One region of the Pseudomonas sp. FP2335 genome, then DNA from elsewhere that is predicted to be linked to it. Evidence: predicted binding sites of a transcription regulator. Region 1 holds the regulator's gene; each other region holds the start of a gene.
What was found. The regulator FliA, encoded in region 1, starts transcription of late flagellar genes. The targets are predictions, from matches to a motif close to CTAAAGTTTNNNNNNNNNNNGCCGNTAA.
Positions count from the first base shown of each region.

Region 1 (7,229 bases):
CTACCGCCTGACCCTGATGGGCGTGATCCTCGCCGAAGCCGAGATCTACCCGGACCGCGAGTTGGCGATCAACCCCGGCCAGGTATTCGGCAGCCTCAACGGCATTACCGCCAAAGATCCGGCTTTTGGCCTGGAAGCGGTGTGGATCGAAATCAGCCAACGCAGCCAGGCGCAGTCCCTGGGCTACACCGTGGTTGACGCCAGCACCGTGGTCGCCACCCACCTCAACCAGATCTTGTACAAGCACTCCCACGAGCTGATCGGCCACGAGGAAGTCCAGCAATTGATGGGTTTGCTGGCCAAGGCTTCGCCAAAACTCGCAGAAGAGCTGGTGCCGGGCGTGCTGTCGCTGTCGCAGTTGCTCAAGGTGTTGCAGGCGCTGCTGGCCGAACAGGTGCCGGTGCGCGACATTCGCAGCATCGCCGAGGCCGTCGCCAACAATGCCGCCAAGAGTCAAGATACCGCCGCGCTGGTGGCGGCGGTGCGTGTCGGATTGTCTCGCGCCATCGTGCAAAGCATTGTAGGGACTGAGTCTGAGCTGCCTGTGATCACCTTGGAGCCAAGGTTGGAACAAATATTGCTCAATAGTATTCAGAAGGCAGGACAAGGCCAGGAAGAGGGCGTTCTGCTGGAGCCAAGCATGGCTGAAAAACTGCAGCGTTCGTTGATCGACGCCGCACAACGCCAGGAAATGCAGGGCCATCCGGTGATTCTGCTGGTGGCCGGCCCCGTCCGGGCGATGTTGTCGCGGTTTGGACGCCTGGCAGTTCCGAATTTGCACGTTTTGGCTTATCAGGAAATTCCTGACAACAAGCAAGTGACTATCGTCGCGACAGTAGGGCCCAACGGCTGAGGTAGTGGGTTATGCAAGTGAAGCGTTTTTTCGCCGCCGATATGCGTCAGGCCATGAAACTGGTGCGTGATGAGCTGGGCGCCGATGCCGCGATTATCGGTAACCGTCGTATTGCCGGCGGTGTCGAGCTGACGGCTGCCCTGGATTACACGCCTTCGGCGCTGGCGCCGCGTGTGCCGAACATGGAACTCGAAGACGAGCTGCGCAAGACCGCCTCGCGCATTGTGTCGGCCCAGGCCGAACTGAGCATGCGCGGCGACAGCGATGCCACCACCAATCGCCAGTTGTTCGCCGGCCTGCCGCTGACCGCTGCGGAGCCCTTGGTTGAGCCCACCTTCACCGAACCACCGCGTCCTGCAGCGCCGCCACCGGCGGGCGCAGTCGACCAGCGTGTGTTCGACTCGATGCGCTTTGAACTCAATGGCCTGCGTGAGCTGCTGGAAGTGCAGCTGGGCTCCCTGGCGTGGACACAGTTGCAAGGCAGCAAGCCGGCCCAGGCCAACCTGTGGCGCCGCCTGCAACGCATCGGCCTGTCCGGCCCGTTGTCCCGCGACCTGCTGGCACTGACCACCGAAATCGAGGAACCTCGCCAAGCCTGGCGCATGCTGTTGGCGCACCTGGCGCGGATGATCGTCACCCCGGAAATCGAGCCCCTGGAAGAGGGCGGTGTGATCGCCATGGTCGGCCCTGCCGGCATGGGCAAGACCACCACGCTGGCCAAGCTGGCCGCGCGTTATGTGCTCAAGTACGGCGCGCACAACATCGCGCTGGTGAGCATGGACAGCTACCGCATCGGCGCCCAGGAGCAGCTCAAGACCCTGGGCCGTATCCTCAATGTGTCGGTAACCCACGTCGACCCGGGCCAGTCCCTGGCCAACGCCCTCGATCCGCTGCTGCGCAAGCGCGTGGTGCTGATCGACACCGCCGGCCTGCAGGCCAGCGATCCGGCGCTGCGCATGCAACTGGAAAGCCTGGCCGGGCGTGGCATCAAGTCGAAAAATTACCTGGTGCTTGCAACCACCAGCCAGAAACAGGTTCTTACCGCTGCATACCACAGCTACAAACGTTGCGGCCTGGCCGGCTGCATCCTGACTAAACTGGATGAGACGGCGAGCCTGGGCGAAGTATTGAGCCTGGCGATCAGCCATGAATTACCGGTCGCCTACCTGACCGACGGGCCGCGGATCCCGGATGATTTGCATCTGCCGCGCCGTCATCAGTTGGTCAGCCGCGCTGTCAGCGTGCAAATGCAAGAAGAGCCTAGCGAGGAAGCGATGGCCGATATGTTCGCCGACCTCTACCACAACCCGGCAAAGCGGGTGGGTTGAGGGCAGGGCGAACACCGTGAAATGTATCTACATCGTTGGTCTGCAAGCGATTCACGCGGCCAAGCCATGTAGCCTGCGTCTAAGCAAGACAAGGTAAAGAAATAAAATGGGCAGCATGCATCCCGTACAGGTGATCGCGGTGACCGGCGGCAAAGGTGGCGTCGGGAAAACTAACGTGTCAGTGAATTTGTCCCTGGCCCTGGCAGAGCTTGGCCGTCGGGTCATGTTGCTGGATGCTGACCTGGGTCTGGCGAACGTCGACGTTCTGCTGGGGCTGACGCCCAAACACACCCTCGCCGATGTGATCGAGGGCCGCTGCGAGCTGCGTGATGTGCTGCTCCAGGGGCCTGGCGGGATCCGCATCGTACCGGCTGCCTCCGGCACCCAGAGCATGGTGCACCTGAGCCCGGCGCAGCATGCCGGCCTGATCCAGGCGTTCAGCGACATTGGCGACAACCTCGACGTGCTGGTGATCGACACCGCCGCCGGGATCGGCGAGTCGGTGGTCAGCTTCGTGCGCGCCGCGCAGGAAGTCTTGCTGGTGGTCTGCGATGAACCCACCTCGATCACCGATGCCTACGCCCTGATCAAATTGCTTAACCGTGACTACGGCATGAACCGCTTCCGCGTCCTGGCCAACATGGCCCAGAGCCCGCAGGAAGGGCGCAACCTGTTCGCCAAGTTGACCAAGGTCACGGATCGCTTTCTTGATGTCGCCTTACAATACGTAGGCGCAGTTCCCTATGACGAGTGCGTGCGCAAGGCCGTGCAAAAGCAGCGTGCGGTCTATGAAGCGTTCCCTCGTTCGAAGTGCGCACTGGCGTTCAAGGCTATTGCTCAGAAGGTCGATACTTGGCCATTGCCCGCCAATCCCCGGGGGCATCTGGAGTTTTTCGTCGAGCGATTGGTGCATCAGACGAGCGCGGGACCTGTGCTATGACATCCAGCGGCTACAACCTTTACAAGAAGTCGGCACGTGACAGCCAGGGCGAATTGATCGAGCGCTATGCGCCGCTGGTCAAGCGCATCGCCTATCACCTGCTGGCGCGCCTGCCGGCGAGTGTGCAGGTCGAAGACTTGATCCAGGCCGGCATGATCGGCCTGCTTGAAGTGTCGACCAAATACGATGCGAGCAAGGGTGCCAGTTTCGAGACGTACGCGGGCATCCGTATCCGTGGCGCGATGCTCGATGAGGTGCGTAAAGGTGATTGGGCGCCGCGGTCGGTACACCGCAATACGCGCATGGTCAGTGACGCAATTCGTGCAATTGAAGCAAAAACCGGTCGCGACGCTAAAGATCACGAAGTTGCGGCCGAACTCCAATTGAGTCTCGACGATTATTACGGGATTTTGAACGATACCTTGGGCAGCCGCCTGTTCAGCTTCGACGACCTGCTACAGGACGGCGAACACGAAGGGCTGCACGAGGACGGCGCGAGTGCACATCTTGAGCCGTCGCGCGACCTGGAGGATGAACGCTTCCAGGGCGCGTTGGCGGACGCGATTGCCAATTTGCCGGAGCGTGAGCGACTGGTGTTGGCGCTGTACTACGACGAAGAGCTGAACCTCAAGGAAATCGGTGAGGTCCTGGGGGTCAGCGAATCGCGTGTCAGCCAGCTGCATAGCCAGTGCGCAGCCCGCTTGCGGGGGCGGTTGGGAGAGTGGCGCGCGCGCTGACAGGCAGTGTGGGGACACTGCAGACGAGACCGTGAAGGCGTGACGCTTTTGCGGTTTTGCGCCGTGGTGCCCTGGGCAGTCCTTTTTGTGTAACGCCTGTTGATTGAAATGGCGCGTCCAGGTGCTGGGCGCGTTTAAGACTGCTTGGAGGTCGAATTGGACAAGAACATGAAAATCCTCATCGTTGATGACTTCTCAACGATGCGGCGGATCATTAAAAACCTGTTGCGTGACCTTGGGTTCACAAACACGGTCGAGGCGGATGACGGCCTTACGGCGATTCCGATCCTCAACAGCGGGAGCATCGACTTTCTGGTAACCGACTGGAACATGCCGGGCATGACCGGTATCGACCTGCTGCGTCACGTGCGTGCCGACGAAAAGCTGCGCGGCCTGCCCGTGTTGATGGTGACCGCCGAAGCCAAGCGTGAACAGATCATCGAAGCCGCCCAAGCCGGGGTAAACGGTTACGTGGTCAAACCTTTCACTGCATTGGCCTTGAAAGAGAAGATCGAAAAAATCTTCGAACGCATCCACGGCTAATGCCATCGCGGGGGAGCTATGGAGCATAAAGAAACATCACAGGGAGACTTCGAGTCGACCCTGAAAAAGCATGCTCACCAGTTGGTCGACTGCCTTGAGAGAGGCCAGTTCGGCGACGCGGTGCAGTTGATCCATGAGCTCAACCAGACCCGTGACCGCGGCCTGTACCAGGAAGTGGGCAAGCTCACGCGTGAGCTGCATAGTGCGATCGTCAATTTCCAGATCGACCCGCACATGCCCCAGGCCGAAGAGATCTCGCAGATCACCGATGCCACCGAGCGCCTGTCCTATGTGGTCAGGCTGACTGAGGCAGCGGCCAACCGCACCATGGACCTGGTGGAAAACGCCACGCCTCTGGTCAATGGCATGGCCACCGAAGCCCAGGCCTTGAGCCACGACTGGGGTCGCTTCATGCGCCGCGAAGTCGGGGCCGAAGAGTTTCGTGAGTTGGCACGTCGGGTCGAAGGTTTCCTGTCACGCAGTGAGCAGGAAAACCGCATGGTTTCCAGCAACCTCAATGACATTCTGCTGGCCCAGGATTACCAGGACCTCACCGGTCAGGTGATCAAGCGTGTGACCCAATTGGTCACCGAAGTGGAAAGCAATTTGCTCAAATTGGTGCTCATGGCAGGCCAGGTTGACCGTTTTGCCGGCATCGAACATGACCGCGAAGCGATCCTCTCGGAAAAAGATCCACAAAAACATCTCGCCAAGGGTGAAGGTCCGCAGATTCATGCCGATAAACGTGAAGACGTTGTATCGGGTCAAGATGATGTCGATGACCTGTTATCCAGTTTAGGCTTCTAAGGAGCACCCACATGAGCTTCGGCGCCGATGAAGAGATCCTTCAGGATTTCCTTGTAGAGGCCGGCGAAATTTTAGAGCAGTTGTCCGAGCAACTGGTCGAGCTGGAAAGCCGACCGGATGATGCGAACCTGCTCAATGCAATTTTTCGCGGTTTTCATACTGTAAAAGGGGGCGCCGGCTTCCTCCAGCTCCATGAGCTGGTGGAGTGCTGCCACATCGCCGAGAACGTGTTCGACATCCTGCGCAAGGGTGAGCGGCACGTCGACTCGGAGTTGATGGACGTGATTCTCGAAGCACTGGATGCGGTCAACGGCATGTTCAGCCAAGTGCGTGAACGTGCCCCGATCACCGCAGCTACGCCGGAACTGCTGGCCGCCCTGGCGCGCTATGCCGAGCCTGCCGACATGTCGGCGGCACCGGTGGCTGAAGCTGTGCCGGAACCTGTGGCAGAGCCCGAAGCGGACGTGACCGACAGCGAGTTCGAGCAACTGCTCAACTCCCTCAGCGCGGTCAAGGCCGAGGCTGAAGCTCCGGCAGCGCCCGTTGCGGCGCCGACGGGTGAAGACATTACCGACGCTGAATTCGAATCGCTGCTCGACCAGCTGCACGGCAAAGGCCAGTTCGCCGCCGACGCGGTGGCACCTGCCGCGCCGACCGAAACGCCTGCCGAAGCGCCAGCCGCCTCGACCAGCACCGACATCACCGACGACGAATTTGAAGCGTTGCTCGACCAGCTGCATGGCAAGGGCACGTTTGCGGCCGACGCCTTGCCCGCCGTCGCAGCCACCGCACCAACCGCGGCGGCTGCCACGCCTGCTGCCCCTGCCGCACCTGCCGGCGATGGACTGATCTCCGATCACGAGTTCGAGTCGTTGCTGGACGAACTGCACGGCAAAGGCAAGTTCACCGAAGTGGGCGCGACGGCCAAGGTCGCCACGCCGGCGCCAGCAGCGGCGGCGAAAGCTGCGACTCCGGCAGCCGCCAAACCGGCTCCCGCGCCTGCTGCGGCGCCCGCCGCCGCCGCCCCTGCACGTGCCGCGGCACCTGCACCGGCTGGCGCTGAAAAACCTGCCAGTGAAGCCGAAACCACCGTGCGGGTTGATACCGCACGCCTGGACGACATCATGAACATGGTCGGCGAACTGGTGCTGGTGCGTAACCGCCTGGTGCGCCTGGGCCTGAACAGCGGCGACGAGGCCATGCAGAAGGCCGTGTCGAACCTCGACGTGGTCACCGCCGACCTGCAAACCGCCGTGATGAAAACGCGGATGCAGCCGATCAAGAAAGTCTTCGGCCGCTTCCCGCGCCTGGTTCGCGACCTCGCGCGCCAGCTCAAGAAAGAAATCAACCTGGAACTGGTGGGTGAAGAAACCGACCTCGACAAAAACCTTGTCGAGGCCCTGGCCGACCCGCTGGTCCACTTGGTGCGCAACGCCGTCGACCACGGCGTGGAAACCCCGGAAGAACGCGAAGCCTCGGGCAAGTCCCGTGGCGGCAAGGTGATCCTGGCGGCCGAGCAAGAAGGCGACCATATCCTGCTGTCGATTACCGATGACGGCAAAGGCATGGACCCGACCATCCTGCGCAATATCGCGGTCAAGCGTGGCGTGATGGACAAGGACGCCGCCGACCGCCTGACCGACACCGAGTGCTACAACCTGATCTTCGCCCCGGGCTTCTCGACCAAGACCGAGATCTCCGACGTGTCCGGCCGTGGCGTCGGCATGGACGTGGTGAAGACCAAGATCAGCCAGCTCAACGGCTCGATCAATATCTACTCGACCAAGGGCCAGGGCTCGAAGATCGTGATCAAGGTGCCGTTGACCTTGGCGATCATGCCGACCCTGATGGTGATGCTGGGCAACCAGGCGTTCGCCTTCCCGCTGGTCAACGTCAACGAGATCTTCCACCTCGACCTGTCGCGCACCAACGTGGTCGACGGCCAGGAAGTGGTAATCGTGCGTGACAAGGCGTTGCCACTGTTCTACCTCAAGCGCTGGCTGGTGGCTTCGGCTGCCCAT
Region 1 is NZ_CP117437.1:4,256,605-4,263,833, reverse strand. It holds gene flhA (flagellar biosynthesis protein FlhA) at 1-853, shown strand, start outside; gene flhF (flagellar biosynthesis protein FlhF) at 865-2,181, shown strand; gene fleN (flagellar synthesis regulator FleN) at 2,288-3,121, shown strand; gene fliA (RNA polymerase sigma factor FliA) at 3,118-3,858, shown strand; gene PSH81_RS19055 (chemotaxis response regulator CheY) at 4,027-4,401, shown strand; gene PSH81_RS19050 (protein phosphatase CheZ) at 4,420-5,208, shown strand; gene PSH81_RS19045 (chemotaxis protein CheA) at 5,220-7,229, shown strand, end outside.

Region 2 (7,229 bases), 350 kb from region 1:
AACGCTGCAGCAGTTCGCGTTCGTGCAGTGACAGCTCGGGGCTGTCCAGGCGCATGCTCAACTCTTCGCCCAACGCACCTTCCTGAATAAGGCTTTGCTCCAGGCGCGCGATGATTTCGGAGTTCATGCTGCGGTGATGATTGCGAGCCACCTCGGCAATGCGTTCCCGCATTCCGTCTGGCAGACGTACGACGAACTTGTCAGCCGTACGGCTGGAATAAATTGCCTGTTTCAATGGGCGCATATATTTAACCGGTTAGTTCAGGGGAGCGGTTTCTGGAATTGGCCGCAAGCGATGAGTGTTAAGACAAGGCTCACGACCAAAGTTCAACCTGAATTGCAAAGAGGCCGCATCATGCCTCAGATTTGCCAGTTCCTTGGCGTCAATTCTGTGACAAATATTGAACTGCCTAGAGGCTTAATGCCAGCACTGATTTGCATTTTTGCGGACTGGTTGGAAAACTTTTCGGCGAAGGATTTCATCCAGTAATGATCGCGCAAAGCCCGGCCGCAAAAGGGTTTTAGGGCGCACATCGTATAGCAAAGTGGCCTTTTGCCCTTGAATTTAAGACTAGTGGCAATCTGCCGATTTACTAGCACGAGGCGACATAAGGTAGGTGGGAGTCAGCGCAGTACGGGGTCGAATTTGATCCGGCGACCCACGATGAGGGTCAGCAACAGAATGCCGGCAAACACGCCGCTGGCGATAAATGCGCTGGATTGCACGTCCCGCGCGCTGGCATTCAGTCCCAGGATGGCACTGGCTAGGGTCAGGCAAAGAAACAGCCAGGCGGACTTGTTCATTGCGGCGTCCTCAGAAAACCCAGTGTTCGGCGGATGGCGCTGCTTGAGTGCCCTGGGTCAGGTGAATGTCGGATTGCGGTTTGACGGCCATCACGGCCAGTTGCGGACGCTGTTGCAAATGATGGGGCACGGGCTGGTGCAGCTGCGCGGTGTCGTCGCTAGTGTTCGATTGGAAATGGAAGGCCACCAATGCCGCCAGGGCTGCGGTGTTGAGAGCTAACAGAAGGGCGCTGTTCATAATCATGTTCTCCGCAGCAGGCATGGCCGAGTTGGTTTTATAAGGGAAGTATTGCAGAACCCGTGCCAAGGTTTTAATTCAATAAAATCAGTGACTTAAGTGTAGTTTGGTGGGCTGTTTTATTGCAATTTGCAATGCTGGCATTTTGGGGTAATGCATTTTGCACGATGGCACCAAGTGCCCGGTTCCACGGGACCAAACGGCAGCCACCCCAGTAAGCTGCGGCCTACACTCAAAAAGCCTACAGACGACATGACAAAACCCAACCCGGCCGTTAACATGCACGCCGTCCGTCGCACCGCCCCTTGGCGAGATGACGGTCATTGGTCCCAGTAGCTCAATTGGATAGAGCATCCCCCTCCTAAGGGGAAGGTTGGCCGTTCGAACCGGCCCTGGGACACCAGATCCAAAGCCCCGCACAGATTGTTCTGGCGGGGCTTTTTTGTGGGTGCTTTTCAAAGATGTGTCGAACCTTGACGCTGTTCAGGGTTCACAGCAGGTGCGCGGTGTATTTATCACGATCTATGTACCTTGCAGCCAGCCGGGCAGCGTCTGACGGTTAAGCAAAATAATCCCCGGAAACAGCATATGCCGCCTGTCCGGACCCGCCCACCCAGGACTATCATGCCGATAGCCCTGTCTCTCACCGCAAGGAGCCGCTCGGAACGCCGATGCGCCAGATCTGGAAATCTTTTCGAGCCCTTTATTTCGCCTCTTTGATGATGCTGATCGGCTCCGGCCTGCTCAGTACTTACCTGGCCTTGCGCCTGGCAGCCGACCATGTGGACAGCCTTTGGGTCGGTGCGCTGATGGCGGCCAACTACTTTGGCCTGGTGCTGGGCGGTAAGATCGGGCATCGCCTGATTGCCCGGGTCGGGCATATCCGCGCGTATGCCACCTGTGCCGGGATCGTCGGCGCGGCGGTGCTGGGGCATGGCCTGATTGACTGGCTGCCGGCGTGGATCGTACTGCGGGTCATTGTCGGCCTGGGGATGATGTGCCAGTACATGGTCATCGAGAGTTGGCTGAATGAACAGGCGGACGCCAAGCAGCGCGGTGTGGTGTTCAGCGGCTACATGATCGCCTCCTACCTGGGGCTGGTGCTGGGTCAATTGATCCTGGTGATGCACCCCCAGCTCGGCCTCGAATTGCTGATGTTGGTCGCGTTGTGCTTTGCCCTGTGCCTGGTGCCGGTGGCGATGACCCGACGGATTCACCCGGCGCCGCTGCATCCGGCGCCGATGGAGCCGCGCTTCTTTATCAAGCGGGTGCCGCAGTCGCTGAGTACGGTGCTGGGTGCGGGGTTGATCGTCGGTTCGTTCTACGGCCTGGCGCCGCTGTATGCCTCGCAGCAAGGCTTGAGTACCGAGCAGGTCGGTCTGTTCATGGGTAGCTGCATTTTTGCCGGTCTGGTGGTGCAGTGGCCGTTGGGCTGGTTGTCTGATCGCTATGATCGCGCCCTGTTGATTCGTTGTTTCGCGCTGTGCCTGGCGGTGGCGGCGTTGCCGTTGGCGGTGCTCACCCAGGTGCCGTTGGAAGTGCTGTTCGTGGCTGGGTTCGTGTGTTCCCTGGTGCAGTTCTGTCTGTATCCGCTCGCTGTGGCGTTCTCCAATGACCACGTGGAAGGTGATCGCCGCGTCTCGCTCACCGCGATGCTGCTGGTGACCTACGGCGTGGGTGCCAGTATCGGGCCGTTGCTGGCCGGTGTGGTGATGAAGCTGTTCGGCAGCCAAATGCTGTACGCGTTCTTCAGCCTGTGTGCGTTGATCCTGGTGTGGCGCATCCGGCCGAAGGCGGTGACCAATCTGCATCAGGTGGACGATGCGCCGCTGCATCACGTGGCCATGCCCGACAGCATGTCCAGTTCGCCGCTGGTGGCGGCGCTGGACCCGCGGGTCGATGAACAGGTGGTGCAAGAGCAGATGCAGACCGCTGCGCCGCAAGAGCCTGAGGTCGAGACTGAAGCCGATGCACAGCCAGCGGTTGAAGAGCCTGCCTTCGAAGGGCCACCGGAGCCCTTGGGCCCCGAAGAGCATCCCCATGACTTGAGCAGGGCACGCCCCTGAATGCAAAAACGGGCAGATCCCATCAGGATCTGCCCGTTTTTTTTGCTGCATGCGTTAAGGCTTAAAAGTCGTCGTCTTTGTCAAAACGCCGTGCTTCACGTTGCAGTTGGTACACAAATCGTTCGACCTGGCGTTGTACCAGGCCACTCATGTTGTGGAAGCGCACGCCAGCGAAGGTGGTGTTGATCTTCTCTTCGAAGTGCAGGTAACGCAGTTCGACGGAGGTGGTCATGCTGCCGAAGGGCAGGGCGGCGATAAAGCGGTCATAGACCTGGCCCAGTTGCAGGCGCTCGGAGATGTCGCCTTCAAAACGCAATTTGCAGCCAGTGGCGGAGATGTCCAGCAGCTTGCCGCTGACCGGCGCCTTGAGTTTCTCGCCGCCCAGCTCGATGTTCACCAGTTGTGCCAGCTTCAGCGCGGCGCGAAAGGCATTGCGGCGCTGGTGGTAGACCACCTCGTCCGGCATGCTGCCGGTGTAGATACGGTGGCCGTCTTTTTCACTGATGGTGTAGGTGCCGTTGCTTTCCCAGGCGACGCGCACGCCTTCGTGGAAACCTTCGATGCGAAACGGTTCGCCGCTTTCGAGGAAGCGCTCGCCATCGCGCGGAATCATTTCGTCCAGTGCCAGGGTCTTTTTGTCCCGGTCGACGTCCACCAGATAGCTTTGGAAGCGCTGGCTGCGTTCGTGGAAGGTGATGATCAGCGGGTCGTGGCTTTCTTGCAGCATCCGCAAGGTGCCGACAATTTCCAGGGGCGTAGTGAGTACCTTGGGTGGCTGCGGTGCATCTTCCGCATTAAGGGCGTTGAACACGGTTCTTCCATCTCCAGACAAAATACGACTACACGCAAGAACCGGCATTTTGCCAGTATGTGGCGCGCCTTGGATAGGGCGCGCTGTAAACCGGCGTCAGGCTTGGCTGCGGGTGCTTGGCTTGACCAGGCGTGAGGTGGAGCCTTGGGCGTTGTACAAGGCTGGAGGCTCACCGCCATGGAGTATACGCAACTGGTTGGCGGTCGTGGCTTGCTGAAGTTGGATCGACTGACCGTTGAGCAGGTTGGCTTCCTGGCATTGGGCGAGCAATTGATTGAGTTCTTTGCTCTGCGCCAGCAACTGGTCGCCGACGGAGGAGTGACTGGCCAATTGTGCGAGGCCGTCGTGGTCAGCGGGCAGGCCCAGGCTGAGGAGAATTTCACTGCGTTTCTTGCCGTGTTGTTCCAGCAGCACGATCAACGACTGCTTGCGTGCCAGGATTTCTTCCAGCAGGGGCATGTCCCGGCCATAGAGGGCCAGGGATTCTTCTTTTAGCAGCTCGAGCAAATGTTGCGTCGGCGCCAGATCATCAATGATCAGTTGAAGCAGGTTTTCGTCGTGGTGCATGGCTGGCCTTGGGGTTTAAGCGTCCAAAAGCCCGGCGCAGGCCTTTGCCTAGCGCTCGGCTTCGAAGTTAAGCAGCTTGCTGGCTACACGGTTGCTGTCGACTTTGTAGCTGCCATCGGCGATTGCTTGTTTCAATTCGGCCACGCGGGCCTTATTGACAATCGGCTGATCGCGCAGCGAGTCAGTGACCTTCTGCAACTGTTGAGCCTCATTGCTCAGGTGTACGGATTCCCCGCTTTGGCTGGCGCCAACCTGTTCTGCCTTGGCGGGCAGCGGTTGCGACTTGGCTTCTACGCTGTCCTTGGCACCGCTGGTGCGCGTAGAGCCGGGCAAAGCCTGGGTACTGTTTAAACGGCTGAAATCGATGACCATGATAAAAAAACCTCTGGGTATTTGGACGCTTGCCATGTTTTCGGCCATACCCGGACAAACTTTAGGCTCGATTGACAATAAACCTGCGCGCGCTGACGTCTGACGCACAGTGTAGAAAAAGCCGGCGCCCGATACCAGTGATCTATAAAGCCACTTCGACTTGCCCCGGGGCTGTCACCCGCGCCTTGATCACTCGATTGGAGTTGAGGTTCTTTACCCGTATCTGTTCGCTCATGCCGCCGTTGGACAGCGCTTCCCCTGGCATTTTCACCTGCAACGCACCGCTGCTCGCGGAAATAACCACCTGATCACCTTTGCGAATTACCTCGGCCTGCTCCAGATGCACCAGGGTAATGACCTGATCGGTGACCACTGGTCGGGTCAATTTCTGCCCGACGGCCTGGTCCACGGAGGTAAGGTAGCCCTGGCTGATCAGGCTGATGTCGCGTTCACGCAGTACAACATCGTCTAGACCGATGATGCCGGTGCGCTTCAGCGGGCGGGCGACCACCACCACATCGCGGAACAGTTTGACCTGCGCCGGCACGAACACCGTCCAGGGTGACGCGCCTTCGCAGCGCACTTTGACCGTCACGCGACCAATGGGCTGGGCGGGGCTTTCCAGGGTGGCTGTCAATTCCTTGTCGCACATTGGCATGCGCAAACGCGGGTCCAATGGGTTGACTTGGATTTCATAACGCCCCGGCGTCTGTGTGGTTGCCAGATAATCTTCTACAGTGAACTCAAGAAACCCCTGAGTGACGCCGATAAGTAGATCAGGCAAGGTGACGTTGTCCGCGCGGGCCGCGCTGTTGAGGCCCAGGGCGAACAATGCCAGCGAGACGCAGAGCAATCTGCTGTACCGTGGTAATTGAAGGCGTCGGGAAACTGTCGTTTTAATATCCATAGCCAATAATTAGCAAAGCTCGTGCCGTTTAGAGTTGGGTGCGCGTCGCACCCTCAAAGGTTTTAGCGTAGGAGTCTGGGCATGGCAGGAGTAATGGATTCAGTAAACCAGCGCACACAGCTGGTAGGGCAGAATCGCCTGGAGTTGTTGCTTTTTCGCCTGGATGGCAAACAGCTATATGGCATCAACGTATTCAAGGTGCGGGAGGTGCTGCAATGTCCCAAGCTGACGATCATGCCCAAGTCCAGCCCGGTGGTGTGTGGCGTCGCCAACATCCGTGGTGCGACCATCCCGATTCTTGACCTGGCCCTCGCCACTGGTTCGTCCGGTTTGCAGGACCGCGAAAGCCCGTTCGTGATCATTACCGAGTACAACACCAAGACCCAGGGGTTCCTGGTGCGCTCGGTGGAGCGCATCGTCAACATGAACTGGGAAGAGATCCATCCACCACCCAAGGGCACCGGCCGCGATCACTACCTAACGGCGGTGACGCGGGTCGATAACCAGTTGGTGGAAATCATCGACGTGGAGAAGATCCTCGCCGAAGTGGCGCCGACCTCGGAATCGATTTCGGTGGGTGTGGTCGACGCTGAAACCGCACACAAGGCAATTTCGCTGCGTGTGCTGACGGTGGACGACTCGTCGGTGGCGCGCAAACAGGTGACCCGTTGTCTGGAAACCATCGGTGTTGAGGTGGTGGCGCTCAATGACGGCCGCCAGGCCCTGGATTACCTGCGCAAGCTGGTGGATGACGGCAAGAAGCCGGAAGAAGAGTTCTTGATGATGATTTCCGACATCGAGATGCCGGAAATGGACGGATACACCCTCACGGCCGAGATCCGCAACGATCCACGCATGCAAAAATTGCATATCATCCTGCATACTTCATTGTCAGGCGTATTCAATCAGGCGATGGTCAAGAAAGTCGGTGCCGATGACTTCCTGGCCAAATTCCGCCCTGATGACCTGGCAAACCGGGTAGTCGACCGGATCAAGGCAGCAGATCACGGCTAGGGGCATTTGCCCCTGGCGGTCACACGATTTAAGAGGCGGTATCATTGTCTACGGGTAATTTGGATTTCGAACAGTTCCGGGTCTTCCTGGAAAAAGCCTGTGGCATATTGCTCGGTGAAAACAAGCAGTACCTGGTATCCAGCCGTCTCAACAAACTGATGGAACAGCAGGGCATCAAATCCCTGGGTGAGTTGGTGCAGCGTATCCAGGGCCAGCCGCGCAGCGGGCTCAAGGAAATGGTGGTCGATGCCATGACCACCAACGAAACCCTGTGGTTTCGTGATACCTACCCGTTTGAAGTGCTCAAGAGCAAAGTGCTTCCGGAGGCCATCAAGGCCAGCCCGGGCCAGCGCTTGCGCATCTGGTCGGCGGCCTGCTCCTCGGGGCAGGAACCGTATTCGATCTCGATGTCCATCGATGAGTTCGAGCGGACCAACATGGGCCAGCTCA
Region 2 is NZ_CP117437.1:4,603,444-4,610,672, reverse strand. It holds gene PSH81_RS20675 (Arc family DNA-binding protein) at 1-244, opposite strand, end outside; gene PSH81_RS20670 (PA3371 family protein) at 625-804, opposite strand; gene PSH81_RS20665 (hypothetical protein) at 815-1,042, opposite strand; tRNA gene PSH81_RS20660 (tRNA-Arg) at 1,369-1,445, shown strand; gene PSH81_RS20655 (MFS transporter) at 1,714-3,108, shown strand; gene PSH81_RS20650 (flagellar brake protein) at 3,170-3,919, opposite strand; gene PSH81_RS20645 (flagella synthesis protein FlgN) at 4,016-4,486, opposite strand; gene flgM (flagellar biosynthesis anti-sigma factor FlgM) at 4,535-4,858, opposite strand; gene flgA (flagellar basal body P-ring formation chaperone FlgA) at 5,001-5,765, opposite strand; gene PSH81_RS20630 (chemotaxis protein CheV) at 5,847-6,779, shown strand; gene cheR (protein-glutamate O-methyltransferase CheR) at 6,824-7,229, shown strand, end outside.
Region 2: a site for FliA is predicted at 4,896-4,923, ahead of flgM (flagellar biosynthesis anti-sigma factor FlgM). Genes of this name have one in related genera too.

Region 3 (7,229 bases), 160 kb from region 1:
CCTCGATCACCGGGGATTTGCCCAGCGGGTGGATGGCCTTGAGTTCAGGCGGTGCAAGGTTGGTCTTCGGATCGCGCTGGTAACGCTTGATCTGGTACGGCAGGCCGAGTTCTTCGAGCAGCCAGAGGATGCGCTGCGAGCGGGAGTTGTTGAGGTGGTGGACGGTGATCATAGGGTGGCTCCGCTGGGCGACAGTGAATGACTGAGCAAGAGACTACGCCACTGGCCTGGAGTGCCAGGAAATATATTTCAGTGTGACGGGCGCCATGGTTACGATGGGGATCGGCTCGTACGGAGAGGCACCATGGATCTGAAATTCAGTCACGTCGACATACTGGTCGAAAACCTCGACGAGGCCTGCGCCTACTACGCGCACATCCTCAAGGCCCGCATCTCCAAGACGTTCGTGTGGGAACGCGGCGGCCTGCACGTGCGGTATGCCGTGGTGCTGCTGGGGCAGGAGCGCTTCATGCTGGTCCAGCCCATTGCGGGGAACTTGCGCGCATTGCTGGACGCCCACGGCGAAGGGATGATTTACCGGCATTGCTACACCACGCCGGACATCGAAATCGCCTACGACGAACTGGTCGCCGCTGGGGTGCAACCCGAAGACGAAAACGGCACGCCGCTCGCCCGCGAGAACCTGCAATCGCCGTCCGGCGGACGCATCATCTGGTTGCCCAAGCGCTTCGGGCATTTCTCCATGGAAATCCTCGAAGCGGCAACGCTGGAAGCCTTTATTGCAGAGGCATTTGACTGATCGCCGCCCGCTCCCATCGAAATGCTGAAAGGCACTCAAAGATGGGAAGAGGCTCACCCCCTCCCACACAAGCGCGCGACACAAACAGAGATCAGCTCAGCCGGAACCGTGCAGTGTTATCACTCAACGCCTGGCTGCCCTTGCTCAAGGTATCGGCCGCCTGGTTGACCGCCCGTGCACCGTCAAGCAAGCGCCCCGCCGCCTGGTCCACCTGCTGGATATTGCCGCTGACTTCATCCGCCGTCGCGGCCTGTTCTTCTACCGCCGTGGCGATCTGCGCCAGGGTGTCGGTGACGTTCTGCACCGCGCCGGCGATCTCGCCCAGGCGCGTGCCGAGCCCGGTGACGGACTCGGCATCGGTCAGCGCTTGCTCGCACGCGGCGCCCATCAGGGTGACCGCCTGGCTCACCGTCGCGCGCAGGCTGTCCACGGTGCTGGCGATCTGCGCGGTGGAGGCCTGGGTACGTTGCGACAGGCTGCGCACTTCATCGGCCACCACCGCAAAACCACGGCCCTGTTCGCCGGCGCGGGCGGCTTCGATGGCGGCGTTGAGCGCCAGCAGGTTGGTCTGCTCGGCAATGCCACGGATGGTGTCGACCACCGATTGAATCTGCTGGCCCTGCTGGCTGACTTGCTCCAAGGCATTGGCGGTGTCGGTCAGGCGCCGGTTGAGCTGCTGGATGCTCGCGGTGGTGCGCTGGCTGTCGCGGCTGCTGTCTTCGGCGATGCGCCGGGTCTGCTGGGCGCTGCCCGAGGCTTGTTCGCAACTGCGCGCGACGCCCATGGACGTGGCGGCCAACTGGGTCGCGGCGGCGGCAATCTGGCTGATCTGTTGTTGCTGGTCTTCGACTTCGTTGAGGGTGCTGCCTGATTGCGAATTGAGGGTGAGCACCGCCGAGCCCAATTGCTGGGTCTCGTGATTGACCCCCAGCAGGCTGGTGCGCAATTGCACCACTGCGACGTTCAGCGCAGTGCTGATCGCCGCCAGTTCGTCACGCCCTTGCACCGCCACTTCCACACACAGGTTGCCGTCACGCAGCGACTCCGCCAGGGTGGTGATGCCACTGGCGCTGCGGCGGATCGAGGCTTGCAGGCACATAAACAGGTACAGCGCCGCCAACGCCAGCAGGCTGAACGTCACCGCCACGGGAATGATCTGCTGCAGCGAGCGGTTGTGGTAATAGCTCAACCGCGCATCCAGGGACTTCAGCGTCTGGTTGCGCAGCGCGCCGAGGCTGTCGAGCATGGTATCGACACTGCTTTCGAACGCTGTGGTATCGAGCTTGATGGTGCCGCCGAACACGCCGTCGTCGAGGACCTTGAGTTGGTTATCCAGGCCTTGCAGGCTGCTGTCGTACTGCGCGGTCCACGCCTCGATGCCCGCGTATTGCTTGGCCTTGAGCGAGGCGGCGGCCTTGACCAACTGATCCCGCGCATCGCCGATACGGCCGCGCAGGTCGCGCATCTGCAAGCGGCTTTGCAGGGTGAACTGGCCAGACGCGATGGACGACTGGCCCACACTGGCCATGCGTCCGATGCGCTCGATCAGGTCGGGGGTGTGCTGGGTGGAAATCTGCATCAGCAGGTAGGTTTCCAGCCATGGGTCGAGGATCAGGCCGGTGTCCAGGGTCACCTGTTCGCGCAGGGTTTGCATCGCAGTCAGGGCTGCGGTGAAGCGATCATAGCCGTCCGGCCACCAGCCCACGGTACGCAAGGCTTGGGAATCCATACCCTTGACCGTGGCCTGCAACGCCTCGAAGCGCGTCAGGATATCGGCGCTGGCATGCTGGGCCTTGAGCGCCTCGCCGAGGGTTTGCAGGCTTTGCAGCAGCACCGGGAAGTTGGCATCGACCTTGTCCATCGCCGCCTTCGCCGCCGGCGTGGGGGCGTGCAGGATGTCGGCGGCTTTCCAGCGTGCGGCCAGGTTGCGCTGGGCGGTCAACTGGGCGTCCAGCGCGTCCATCGCCAGCAGTTGGCGCACGCCGGACTGCTCGCTGGAGATCACAGTCAATTTGGCGCGGTAGTCCTGCCCGATCATCCACAGGCTGCCGGCCAGGGGCAGCATGAACAGGAAGAACAGGATCTGGAACTTGCGCGCGAAACCAAAACGGCCGAGTAGGCGGATACCGGGTGATAAAAAGCTGTGCATGTCCGACCACTCCCTAAAACGACCCACGCGGTGCACCGCACGGTGAAGCCTTGAAATGACTAACGGCAAAACGCCATGTCATTGATTAAATTGGCTCAAGCAAGATACGGGCCGTAGGGTGGGAGGCTTGAGTTACGCGGGGTGGCACACAAAAAGCGCACGCCACTTGCCCTGAAATGGGGCAAAAGCACTCAGTACCGCTCACAGGCGTAACCATTGGTACAAAACAACGGATCTGGAGCGGGCCCTGGTACCAGTCAGTCAAGGGCGAACGCTGTGCTTGTGGAGAGGGTGCAAGCGGCCTCGCCACATTTTGTTTTCACTCGCCTTTCAACAATGCGGTGATCCAGCTGACGTGCCGCGCAAGCGCTTGCAACTTGTCCTCAAGCCCCGCCTGGCGCGCCTGTTCAAGGCTGGCCAAGGTCTTTTGTTTCTCGCGCAGCGTACGTTGCCACTTGGCCAAAAACACCGGGCTGCGGGCCTGCAAGTGCAACGGGCCGAAGTATAGTTGCTCGGCGCTGTAGCGCACGGGCTCGCCGCGCTCGGCGACGATGATTTCGTAGTAGAAGCGGTTCTCGTGCAGCAGCTCCTCGTGAAGGATGGCGTAGCCGTTGTCCATCAACCATTGGCGTAACGGTTGCTCACCGCCGTTGGGTTGCAGGATCAGCCGCTCGCGGCCGTTCAGGTGCGCCTTGCCGCTGGCGAGAATGTCGCGGATGGTTTCGCCGCCCATGCCGCACAGGCTGATCGCGGTGATGCCGTCTTGCGGCTCGATGGCCGCCAAGCCTTTGGCCAGGCGCACGCTGACCTGTTGTTCCAGACCGTTGTCACGCACGGTGCGCTGCGCCGCGTGAAAGGGCGTAGCCGCCACCTCGCCCGCCACCGCCGCGGTGATTGCGCCACGACGTAACAACGCCACCGGCAGGTAAGCGTGGTCGGAGCCGATATCGGCCAGGCGTGCACCGGCGGGCACGTTCGCCGCCACGCGCTCCAGGCGCATGGATAAAGTGTGTTCGTTCAACTGCCCTACTCTCCCGAAAAACGATCGCGACTGTTGCTCAAGTGCAGCACCATCGCGGCGCGTGCGGCGTCCGGGTCCTGGCGCTTGATCGCATTGAAGATTGCCTCATGCTCCAGGTGCGCCAACTGGCCCAATTGGGCGAAGTCCGCGCCGCCGCGCTCGGCGCCCTTGACCTGGGTGCGCGGAATCATCGCATTGCCCAGGTGCAGCATGATTTCGGTGAAGAAGGTATTGCCGGTGGCTTCGGCGATCAACTGGTGAAAGCGCTTGTCTGCTTCCACGCAACTGTCGTTGTTGGCCAGGCAAGCCTGGTAGTCACTCAGCGCCACACGCATGCGCGCCAATTGTTCATCACTCCTGCGCAGTGCGGCCAGCGCCACCGCCTGCACCTCAAGACCCAAGCGCAACTCGAGCACGCTGCGCACGCTGGCCACCGTGTCCACATGCAGGCGCAGGCCGGATTGAGCTTGCGGCGCGAGCACAAAGGTGCCGATGCCGTGGCGTGTCTCCACCAGCCCCGAGGCCTGCAACTTGGACAGCGCCTCGCGGACCACGGTACGGCTTACCCCGTGTTCAGCCACGATGGTGGATTCGGATGGCAGCTTTTCACCGGGCTGCAACTGCCCGAGCAGGATGCGCTGGGTCAGCGCGTCGAGCACGCCTTGGGCGAGGTTGTTGGAACGTTTACGGACAGGCGTTCCGTTTTCATTGGGCATCGTTACGGGTCCACGGGGCTGGGCTGGTGGGAGCTTAACACCCTGCCCGCAGACGAGGCCGGGCAGATTCAAAATCCCACACAACTTGTATGATGACTATCTTTTGCTTGGCACAGACTCAAACACATCGCCAAGGCATCCACAGCTATCCACACCCACCAGACAGCCTAAAAAACCCAGCAAACACTGACAAATAACCAAAATACCAATAAACCCTACGGCCTTATAAAAACAAAAATCACAGCGCCCGATTGCGGCTTCAAGAAAAGCACTTGTATGATGTCTATCAACAAGACGCATAAACCCGCATAAAAACAATCAGGGGGAGTTTTGAACTGTGACCCATTCAAGCCATGCATCCGCCGCTTCAACCAGTGATTCCGTCCTCGCGCGCGCCGTGAGCAAAGTGAAGCGCCACGTGCTGCCACTGTTCGTGATTATGTTCATCCTCAACTACATCGACCGGGTCAACATTGGCTTCGTGCGCACGCACATGGAGCATGACCTGGGCATCGGCGCAGCGGCCTACGGCTTCGGCGCCGGGTTGTTCTTCATCGGCTACGCACTGTTCGAAGTGCCCTCCAACATGCTCCTGCAAAAGGTCGGCGCACGGATCTGGCTGACCCGCATCATGTTCACCTGGGGCATCGTCGCCACGCTGATGGCGTTCATCCAGAACGAAACCCACTTCTACATCCTGCGGTTTCTGTTGGGTGTGGCCGAGGCGGGTTTCTTCCCGGGGGTGATCTACTACTTCACCCGCTGGTTGCCCGGCGTTGAGCGCGGCAAGGCCATCGCGATCTTTCTCAGTGGCTCGGCGGTTGCCTCGCTGATTTCCGGCCCCTTGTCGGGGGCGCTGTTGCAGATCGAAGGCTTCGGCCTGCACGGCTGGCAATGGATGTTCGGCATCGAAGGCCTGGCCTCGGTGGCGCTGGGGTTCTTTGTGTGGTTCTGGCTCGACTCCAAGCCTCACGACGCGAAATGGATGAGCCGCGAAGAGCAGGACGCACTGGTCAACGCCATCGACCAGGAACAACGCGACCGTGAAGCGCTGAGCACGGTCAAGCCGACCATCGGCAAGCTGCTCAAGGACCGCCAGATCATGCTGTTCTGTGCGTTGTACTTCTGCATCCAGTTGACGATCTACGCCGCGACGTTCTGGCTGCCGAGCATCATCAAGAAGATGGGTGAGTTGAGTGACGTGCAGGTCGGTTTCTTCAACTCGATCCCGTGGCTGATCTCGATCATCGCCATGTACGCCTTCGCGTCGCTGTCGGGCAAGTTCAAGTTCCAGCAGGCGTGGGTTGCGGCGGCGTTGTTGATTGCGGCGGCGGGCATGTTCATGTCCACCACCGGCGGGCCGGTGTTTGCCTTCGTGGCGATCTGTTTTGCGGCGATCGGTTTCAAGTCGGCGTCGTCGCTGTTCTGGCCGATTCCCCAGGGCTACCTGGATGCGCGCATCGCTGCGGCGGTGATCGCGCTGATCAACTCCATCGGCAACCTGGGCGGCTTTGTTGCGCCGACCACGTTCGGCTTCCTGGAACAGACCACCGGGTCGATCCAGGGCGGCCTCTACGGCCTGGCCGGCACCTCGGTGCTGGCCGCGATCCTGGTGTTTTTTGCCAAGACTTCGCCCTCTGCCGCGCTGGCGGCACCCAGCGTCGTGCCCAGCGGCGCGGCCATCAGCAAACCTCTCTGAACCTATTTAGGAACCTGCCATGAACACGCCTATCGTCAGCGATTTCCAAGTCATCCCGGTCGCCGGCCATGACAGCATGCTGCTCAACCTCAGCGGCGCCCACGGTCCGTATTTCACGCGCAACATCGTTATCCTCAAGGACAGTTCGGGCAACACCGGCGTCGGCGAAGTGCCCGGCGGCGAGCGCATCCGCGAAACCCTGGAAGACGCCCGCAGCCTGGTGATCGGCCAGCCCATCGGCCATTACCAGCGCATCCTCAACCAGATGCGCAGCACCTTCGCCTCGCGGGACTCTGCCGGGCGCGGCCTGCAAACCTTCGACCTGCGCATCACCATCCATGCCGTCACCGCGATGGAAGCGGCGTTGCTCGACTTGCTGGGGCAGTTCCTCGAAGTGCCGGTGGCCGCCCTGCTTGGCGAAGGGCAGCAGCGCGATGCGGTGAAAATGCTCGGTTACCTGTTCTACATCGGCGACCGCAACACCACCGACCTGGCCTACCGCAACGAAGCCGACGCCGATGACGACTGGTTCCGCCTGCGCCATGAGCAGGCGTTGACTGCCGAAGCCGTGGTGCGCCTGGCCGAAGCCGCCAAGGCCAAATACGGCTTCAACGACTTCAAGCTCAAAGGCGGGGTATTGAGCGGCGACGCAGAAATCGAAGCCGTCACCGCCCTGGCCGAACGCTTCCCCGATGCACGCATCACCCTCGACCCGAACGGCGCATGGTCTCTGCAAGAAGCCATCCGCCTGTGCCGCGACCAACACCACGTGCTCGCCTACGCCGAAGACCCCTGCGGTGCGGAAAACGGCTATTCCGGCCGCGAAGTAATGGCCGAATTCCGCCGCGCCACCGGGCTGAAAACCGCGACCAACATGATCGCCA
Region 3 is NZ_CP117437.1:4,098,812-4,106,040, forward strand. It holds gene PSH81_RS18370 (glutathione S-transferase family protein) at 1-172, opposite strand, end outside; gene PSH81_RS18375 (VOC family protein) at 305-760, shown strand; gene PSH81_RS18380 (methyl-accepting chemotaxis protein) at 852-2,909, opposite strand; gene PSH81_RS18385 (tRNA (adenine(22)-N(1))-methyltransferase TrmK) at 3,229-3,930, opposite strand; gene PSH81_RS18390 (FadR/GntR family transcriptional regulator) at 3,936-4,646, opposite strand; gene PSH81_RS18395 (MFS transporter) at 4,984-6,345, shown strand; gene gudD (glucarate dehydratase) at 6,365-7,229, shown strand, end outside.
Region 3: a site for FliA is predicted at 3,014-3,041, ahead of PSH81_RS18380 (methyl-accepting chemotaxis protein). Genes of this name have one in related genera too.